Regions from separate parts of the Gordonia otitidis genome, predicted to be linked through region 1. Evidence: riboswitches for the same ligand, from Rfam matches in the RefSeq annotation. Region 1 holds a riboswitch; the other holds the start of a gene.
What was found. A riboswitch is a leader RNA that binds a small molecule or an ion and turns the genes downstream of it on or off. The one in region 1 is predicted to bind cobalamin.
Positions count from the first base shown of each region.

Region 2: another riboswitch for cobalamin. It lies ahead of metE (5-methyltetrahydropteroyltriglutamate--homocysteine S-methyltransferase); the one in region 1 lies ahead of LK459_RS11085 (cobalamin-independent methionine synthase II family protein).

Region 1 covers NZ_CP085974.1:2,453,193-2,457,042, reverse strand. The annotation lists gene LK459_RS11085 (cobalamin-independent methionine synthase II family protein) at 1-1,201, opposite strand, end outside; cobalamin riboswitch at 1,353-1,493, opposite strand; gene LK459_RS11080 (SDR family NAD(P)-dependent oxidoreductase) at 1,626-2,402, opposite strand; gene LK459_RS11075 (VanW family protein) at 2,479-3,850, opposite strand, start outside.
Region 2 covers NZ_CP085974.1:355,017-358,866, forward strand. The annotation lists gene LK459_RS01580 (helix-turn-helix transcriptional regulator) at 1-516, opposite strand, end outside; gene LK459_RS01585 (DJ-1/PfpI/YhbO family deglycase/protease) at 513-1,061, opposite strand; gene LK459_RS01590 (SDR family oxidoreductase) at 1,074-1,925, opposite strand; gene LK459_RS01595 (GlcG/HbpS family heme-binding protein) at 1,993-2,403, opposite strand; cobalamin riboswitch at 2,626-2,824, shown strand; gene metE (5-methyltetrahydropteroyltriglutamate--homocysteine S-methyltransferase) at 2,964-3,850, shown strand, end outside.

The sequences.
Region 1 (3,850 bases):
GGGCAGACGCCAACTCCGCGCCGCGCGTGAGGCTTTCGAGCTTGGCCCACGCTATCTGCGGATGGATACGACCGCCGAGTCCGCAGTCGGTCGATGCGACGACGTTCTCCGGTCCGACCAGCGTCGCGAAACGTTCGATCCGGTCAGCGACGAGTTCGGGGTGCTCGACCACGTTGGTTGCGTGACTGACGACGCCCGGTGCGATCTTCTTCCCGTCGGGGAGTGTGACATCGCGCCAGATCTTCCACTCGTGCTCGTGTCTGGCGTTGGCACCCTCGAATGAGTATGTGCCCGCGTTGATCTCGAGCATGAGGTCGACGAGGTGACGGAACTCCAGGTCGGTGGTGTGCGGCCCGTGCCAGCTTACCCAGCACAGGTGGAAGCGCACCTGCTCGGCCGGAAAACCCCGCAACGCATGATTGAGCGCCTCGACGCGGATGCGGGTGAATGCGAGATAGTCCTCGATCGTCGGTTCCGGGTTGATCTGATCCCAGTTCTCCGCGATCGACGGATCGTCGATCTGAAGGATGAGGCCTGCGTCGATGATCGCCTTGTATTCCTCACGCATGGCGTCGGCACAGGCCCAGATGAACTCTTCTTCGGTCGAGTAGTAGTCGTTGCCGATTCGCGATGCCGAGCCAGGCGAGAGCGATGTGATGAATCCGGTCTTCTGATCCGATTCGGCAAGCGCCGCTGTGAAATTCGCGATATCGGCTGCGATCGCGTCGTGACCTGTATAGGTGACCGGACCGGTAGCAGTCGGGAACAGTGCTCCGCGCTCTCCTACTGCGATGCCGCTTTCCGGATCGTGATAGGCGTCGGCGAAGATCGTCCAGTCACGACGATCCGGAAAGGTGGTGAGCCTGACGTGGCCCGGCGTCGAACGTTTCGGTTCGTCGGCGAAGGGGCCGCCGTCGGTCAGTTCGAGGCCACCGAGCCGGTTGAACGAATACGACCACCAGGCACCGTAATCGACGTTGCTGGACATCGATTTCCCGTATTCGCCGTCGCCGGGGATCGTGATCCCGAGGTCGACCTGGCGCTTCACCAGTGCGGCGACCTCGTCGGCGAGCAGCGACTCGAAGTCTGCGCTCGTGTGGAGTTCGAGTCCGTCGGCTGACTCCTGGCGTGCCTTGTTGGCATCGACGAGTCGCTTCGTGCGGGGAAGACTCCCTGCCTGGGACGTGGCTATACCAGTCATCGGGATACTGCACACTTTCGATCGGTTCGGATGGCGTCCGCCCTACGACCACGTGTGCACGCCCACGAACTCTTCTGCGCAAGAGCCCCACCCAAACCGGGTAGTCGGAGTGCCGCGCGCTCATCCTCGAGGCGGACAGACCGCCGGATACGGCGTATCCGGCACAGCGGCAGGTGATCGGACTCGTCGACGCGCGGGGCGTCAACTCACCGTTGCGGGACAGTCCCGGACTCGCACCGGGTTCCCCTCGACACATTGTGGTGTCTCGTCGTCCGCCCACACGTCGGGGCTCCACACGGCGGGACGGACGAACCGACTGCTCTCCGCAGGCTATCCGACGGCCCGGCAGCTCGGTGAACGCGGGTCGCGAACAGTCGGGTGCTGCTGGGCACCCGACTGTTCGCGACCCAGGGCAAGTGCCCGACTACTTCGGTGGCATCCGGATGCCGCCGTCGACGCGAACGACCTCGGCATTCATGTAGGAGTTGCTGACGAGTTCGATGACCATCGAGGCGAGCTCGTCGGGCTCACCGAGACGCTTCGGGAACAGGACGTTCTTGCCGAGGTTGGCCTTGAACGCATCCGAGTCGGGGCCCGAACCGTAGATCGGTGTGTCGATGAGTCCGGGTGCGACGGTGTTGACGCGGATGCCGACAGCCGACAGGTCTCGGGCGACCGGAAGGGTCATGCCGACGACGCCGCCCTTCGACGACGAGTACGCGGCCTGACCGATCTGTCCGTCGAATGCCGCGACGCTGGCCATCGACACGATCGCGCCGCGCTCTCCGGTCTCGGTGGGCTCGAGGCGGCTCATCGCGGTCGCGGCGAGACGGATCGCGTCGAAGGTGCCGATGAGGTTGATCGCGATGACCTTCTTGTAAGCGTCGAGGTTGTGTGCCGAGGCGAACTCGCCGTCCTTGCCGATGGTGCGCTGCGCCCACCCGATCCCGGCAGAGTTGACCAGCACACGCAGGGGCCCGAGCTCGCTCGCCTGATTGACGGCGGTCTCGATCTCGGCGGTGTCGGTGACATCGACCGAGACGAATTCTCCGCCCACCTCCTTCGCCAGCAGTCCACCCTTGTCGGCGTTGAGGTCGGCGACGACCACCTTCGCCCCCTTGGCGGCCAGCTGCCGAACCACGGCGGCGCCGATGCCCGACGCCCCACCCGTCACGATTGCACTTGCTCCGTTGATATCCACACCGGTCAGCCTACGACGGAGTGTGTCACGGGTAACAGTGGGGCCGAGCGATCGCTCGGGACTGTCGGGACGCGCGTCAGACGCAGCGGACCGTCGGCTCGGGGTCGTACTTGACGGTGCGCGTGTGCCTGCTGATCTCGTTGCCGCTCGCGGCGTCGGTGATCACCCTGGTGTTCGAGGTGGTGAACCCGCGAATTCCGGTGGCGGCTATACAGTCCTGACCTCGCGGCAACTCGACGACTGCGGGCGAGGTGTACCCGTAGCGGTCACCGGTGATCGACTCGACGTCGACCGTCTTGGTGCTCCACATCCGCACTGTGACCGACGACGGGGTCCAGTTGGTCTCGATGAGAATCCCGTTGCGCGTGTTGTTGCGGAAGACGAGGTCGATGGCGCCCTCGAATACCGTCGCCTCGCGCGCTTCGGGGTACCGCGAGATGTAGTAGCTGTGCTCGGTGTGGTCGACGTCCTCGAGTCCCGCGAAGTACGAGGCGTTGTAGAGGGTCGTCGCAAACTGTGAGATCCCACCGCCGACCGCCTTCGACGGCCTGCCGTGGTCGATGATCGTCGACGTGACGTACCCCTGAGCCTCACCCCGCGGGCCGGTGTAGGAGTTCAGCGAAAACGTCTCGCCAGGAAGGACGACGGCGCCGTCGACCTCCTGTGCGACGAGGCGGATGTTCTCTCCTGACGCCGACGAGAAGTCGCCGGTGGTGAATTCCGAGACCACTTCTTTGACACCGAGGCTCTTCGCTTTCTCGGTGGTGACCTTCGGTGTGCGCACCTGATAGGTGGCCTCCACCGATTCCGGACGGTCGTCGGCGAGCGCGGCGTCGAGGACTTTCCGCGTGGTAGCACGCCAGTCGATCCTGGCCCCGTCACGTGACGGCACCACTTCGGGGCTGCCACCGCGCAACCGGAAAGTCGCACTGAGCGGAGCGCGCTCGGTGCGGCCGAGTCCCGCGCCGACACGCGCGGCCACGGTCTTCTCGTCGGCGCGGGCCACCAGGCCACCGCGACCGTCGGCCTCGAACCGCAGGATCGCACCGAGAGCGTCAGGTGTGAGCGTCTGCCGCGCGCCGTCGACGCCCGTGACCACCAGGGAGGTCGACGTCGCACGGGTGGCGGGGCCGTCGACCGTCTGACGCACGGTCGCGGCGGAGACGGTGGGCGAGAAGGGTTCCATGGGCAGGTCGATCGGCCCGGCATCATCGAGCCAACGATCGGCGACGACGTCGGCTGCGCTTGCGCGTACGACGCGCAGCCCCTGGCTGGGCATATCGGCGACCGGGGTCGCGCCCCGATAGTGGACGCCACCCTCGACCGCAGCCTTCTCCAACTGGTCTCTGCGCGCATCGAGCGCCGCGGCGAAGCGTGCGCGGTCGACATGCACCACCGGTTCCACGTCGTGCGAACGTCCGAACAGTGCCGCGACGCGGTCCCACAGA
Region 2 (3,850 bases), 2.1 Mb from region 1:
GGACGAGTCCCGGTCGGGGAACAGGACGGCCGCGGTCGCCTTGTCGACGGCGGTGAGCATCAACTCGTCGGTGAGAAGGTGCAGCATCACGGTGTCGAAGAGTCGGGTGCCGATGGCCAGCAGATCCGCCTCGGCATCGGCGAGCGCCTCGCTCGTCGCCATCGGCTCACCCGATGGTTCCGCGGTGAGTGCCAACAGATACCTGCGGTCGAGGTCGCTCAGACGCAGAGCGTCGGCGATGGAACCGACGACCGCGCGGGAGGGGTGTGCCACCTTGCCCTGCTCGAACTTGGTGTAGTAGTCCATGCTCACGCCTGCGGCCCAGGCGATCTCCTCGCGTCGCAGCCCCGCAACCCGGCGGTCGGTGGTGGCGTTGTAGACAGGCCAGGAGGGATCGGGCGCCAACTGTGCACGTCGATTCCGAAGGAACCCGGACGTCGCGGTCGCACGGTAGTCGGCGGTGACAGAGGGCGACGACGCACCCTGCGCGTCGTCGGTCCCCCGGCCCCCGCTCATGCCAGTTGCGCGTCGATCGCGCCGGTGAAGTCCGGCAGGTCGTCCGGCGTCCGCGAGGTGATCAGCGTGAATCCGTTGGTGTCGTCACTCACCACCGCCTCGTCCACCCAGTTGCCACCTGCGTTGTTCACATCGGTCCGCAACGACGGGTACGACGTCAGGGTTTTGCCGACGAGCAATCCGGTCTCGACGATCAGCCACGGTCCGTGACAGATCGCCGCTACGGGCTTACCCGCCTCGGCAAATCCGCGCACCACGCTCTGCGCCGTCGCATCGGTGCGCAGTGTGTCGGCGTTGAGTGTGCCACCGGGTACGACGAGCACATCGAAGTCAGCGGGATCGACGTCGGCGATCGCCGCATCGGCGGCAACGGTCGAGCCCGGATCCTTGTCGCCTACCAGGGTCTGTACGTCGTCGCCGTCGACGGTCGCGACTGTGACGGCGACACCTTCGTCCCGCAGATGATCACGCGGGACGAGGAGTTCGTCGCGTTCGACGCCATACGACGTCGCGATGATCAGTGCCTTCTTGTCGGAGAGAGCCATGATTCGATCCTTTCAGGAATTGCCGTCGACCGGCGTGTACGGGGAGATGTCGTAGGCGGTCTGGACCAGTTCGGGACGTTTGCCGTCGTTGAGCGTGCGATCCCACTGCGCCTGTGTCTGTGCCTTGATGTCGTCGACCGTGTGCGCGGGCAACACGTGTCGGTAGTTGGTGTCGGTACCGGTGAGGACGTCGATCGTCACGGTGATGACCTCCTCCGGGTCGAACTGCTCGTGCGGGAAGGCCAGCTTGCTGTAGTCGTAGAGTCGCGTCGACGGGTCGTCGACCCACGACTTCCACTCCTCGAACATCGTGTCGTTGAATCCGGTGAGGAACGGTCCGGGATTGATGGTGGCAACCGTGACTCCGTACTCGGCGAGTTCCTGATCCAACGCATCGGCAAACGCTTCGACGGCGTGCTTCGAGCCCGCGTACGCACCGGTGAACGGGTCGACGGTGAGTCCTGCGACCGACGACATGAATACGATCTTGCCGCCACCCTTGGCCACCATCCGCTTGGCGATCGGCTGCGTCAGCAGGATCGGGCCGAAGACGTTCACCTCGAACTGCCTGCGGAGATTCTCGGCGGGAATGTCGACCGACGAACCGCCCTCGGAGATGCCCGCGTTGTTCAACAGCACGTCGACGTCCCACTGTGCAGCCTTCCGGCGATCGCCCTCATCGGTGACGTCGAGCTTCTCGACACGCAGTTCGACGCCGCGCTTCTTCGCCTCGGCGCGCAGCACGTTCACCTGCGCGATGATCTCGACACCGGCGATCACGTCGTGTCCCTGCTCCGCCATGCGTAGCGCGACCTCTTTTCCGAAGCCGCTTCCGGCACCGGTGATCAGATACGTCGTACTCATCACTTCTCTCCTTCATCGTCGATGACCGGCGGACCGGTCGTCATGTCACACGCCGCTGGATTGCGGCTCACAGTGCGGCCGACGCCTCACGGGCGACCGTCGTGTCCTGTTCACGGGAGCCGCCGCTGACACCGACAGCTCCCACCACCATGCCGTCGACGATCAGTGGGATGCCGCCCGCAAAAACCAGGACGCGGCCGTGACCACTCAACGCCATGCCCCAGAACTGTTCTCCTGGAAGCGAATCGGCGGCGAGATCGCCTGTTGGCGACTGGAAGAACACTGCGGTGTGCGCCTTGTCGATCGAGTGCTCGATACTTCCGAGCTGGGCGTCGTCCATCCGAACGTGAGCGACCAGGTTCCCGCCGTTGTCGACGACGGCGATGTTGCTCGGCGAGCCGATCCGTTCGGCCGCGGCGATCCCCGCGTCGATCATGCGTCGTGCGTCGGAAAGTCCGACCGTTGTCATACTTCGCACTGCTGCCTCCTCAACTGATTGATCGGAGTGCGCCGCTGTCACTGTTCGAGCGCGTATCACCCACGCTAGGCAGACCCTTGACGCCGTGCCTGGTTCTGTCGGAACCAGGCACGGCGTCGGCGACGGGGAATCGCCTCGACGTCGCCCTGCGCTATGCTGCACCCGCAGCTGGTTCGCCCGCCGGGAGTCGCGATGGAGCCCCTCCGTCCCGCGCGCGGCGTCGAATCCGTTCGTCGCGCAGCTGCGCGACCTCGGGTGAGAGGGAATCCGGTGAGAATCCGGAGCTGTCCCGCAGCGGTATGTCGGAACGACCGCCGTCACACGCACTGGGCGCATGCCCGGGAAGCGACGGCCAGTAGGAACATCGCCGATGGCGAGAGTGCCGACAAGCCCGAAGACCTGCCTCCTGTACCGGTCGCGCCGCGACCGGTGGCTCACCGCCTCGTGGACCGGGCGCAGGTCGATCAGCGTTTTGTGATGCCCACGCATCACTCGGGGCTTGTCGACTCTCCCTGCATGGCGGTGAACCGTCCGTATCGAATGCAGGAGTTCACGAACTCATGTCCATCAGCACTCCCGGCACCTCACCCGCCGGCCACACCTCGGGGCCCGTGGCCGCCCCGTTCACCACCACCGTTCCCGGTACACCCCGTATCGGCCCGCGACGCGAGCTCAAGCGGGCGATCGAGGGCTACTGGGCCGGGCGCGTCAGCGCCACCGATCTGGAGCAGACGGCCGCCGACCTGCGACGGGATACCTCAGCACAGTTGGTCGCCGCCGGTTTCGACTCGATCCCGATCAACACCTTCTCCTACTACGACCAGATCCTCGACACCGCTGTGCTCGTGGGTGCCCTACCCGCCCGGTACGACGGCATCGCCGATCCGCTCGACCGCTACTTCGCCGCGGCTCGGGGCACCGGCGAGATCGCACCGCTGGAGATGACGAAGTGGTTCGACACCAATTACCACTACCTCGTCCCCGAGATCGGACCCGACACGACGTTCACGTGCCACCCCGACAAGGTGCTCGCCGAGGTCTCCGAGGCGCACGCGCAAGGGGTCGACGCCCGTCCCGTCGTCATCGGACCGATCACCTTCCTCGCCCTGTCGAAGCCCGTCGACGGCGCTGCGGCACCGCTGTCGCGGATCGACGACGCTGTCGCCGTGTATGTCGAGTTGCTCCGCAGGCTCGCGCAGGCCGGTGTGGGCTGGGTCCAGATCGACGAGCCTGTCCTCGTCACCGATTACGCCGACGACCTCCCCGCCCTCGCCGGCGCTGTGTACTCGACGCTCGCCGACGCCACGAGCCGTCCCGCGATCTTCGTCAACACCTACTTCGGCGATCCCGGGGATTCTCTTGCGGCACTGGCACGTACACCGGTCGAGGCGATCGGTGTCGACCTGGTGGAGGGTTCTGTCGACACCGTCGTCTCGGTACCCGAACT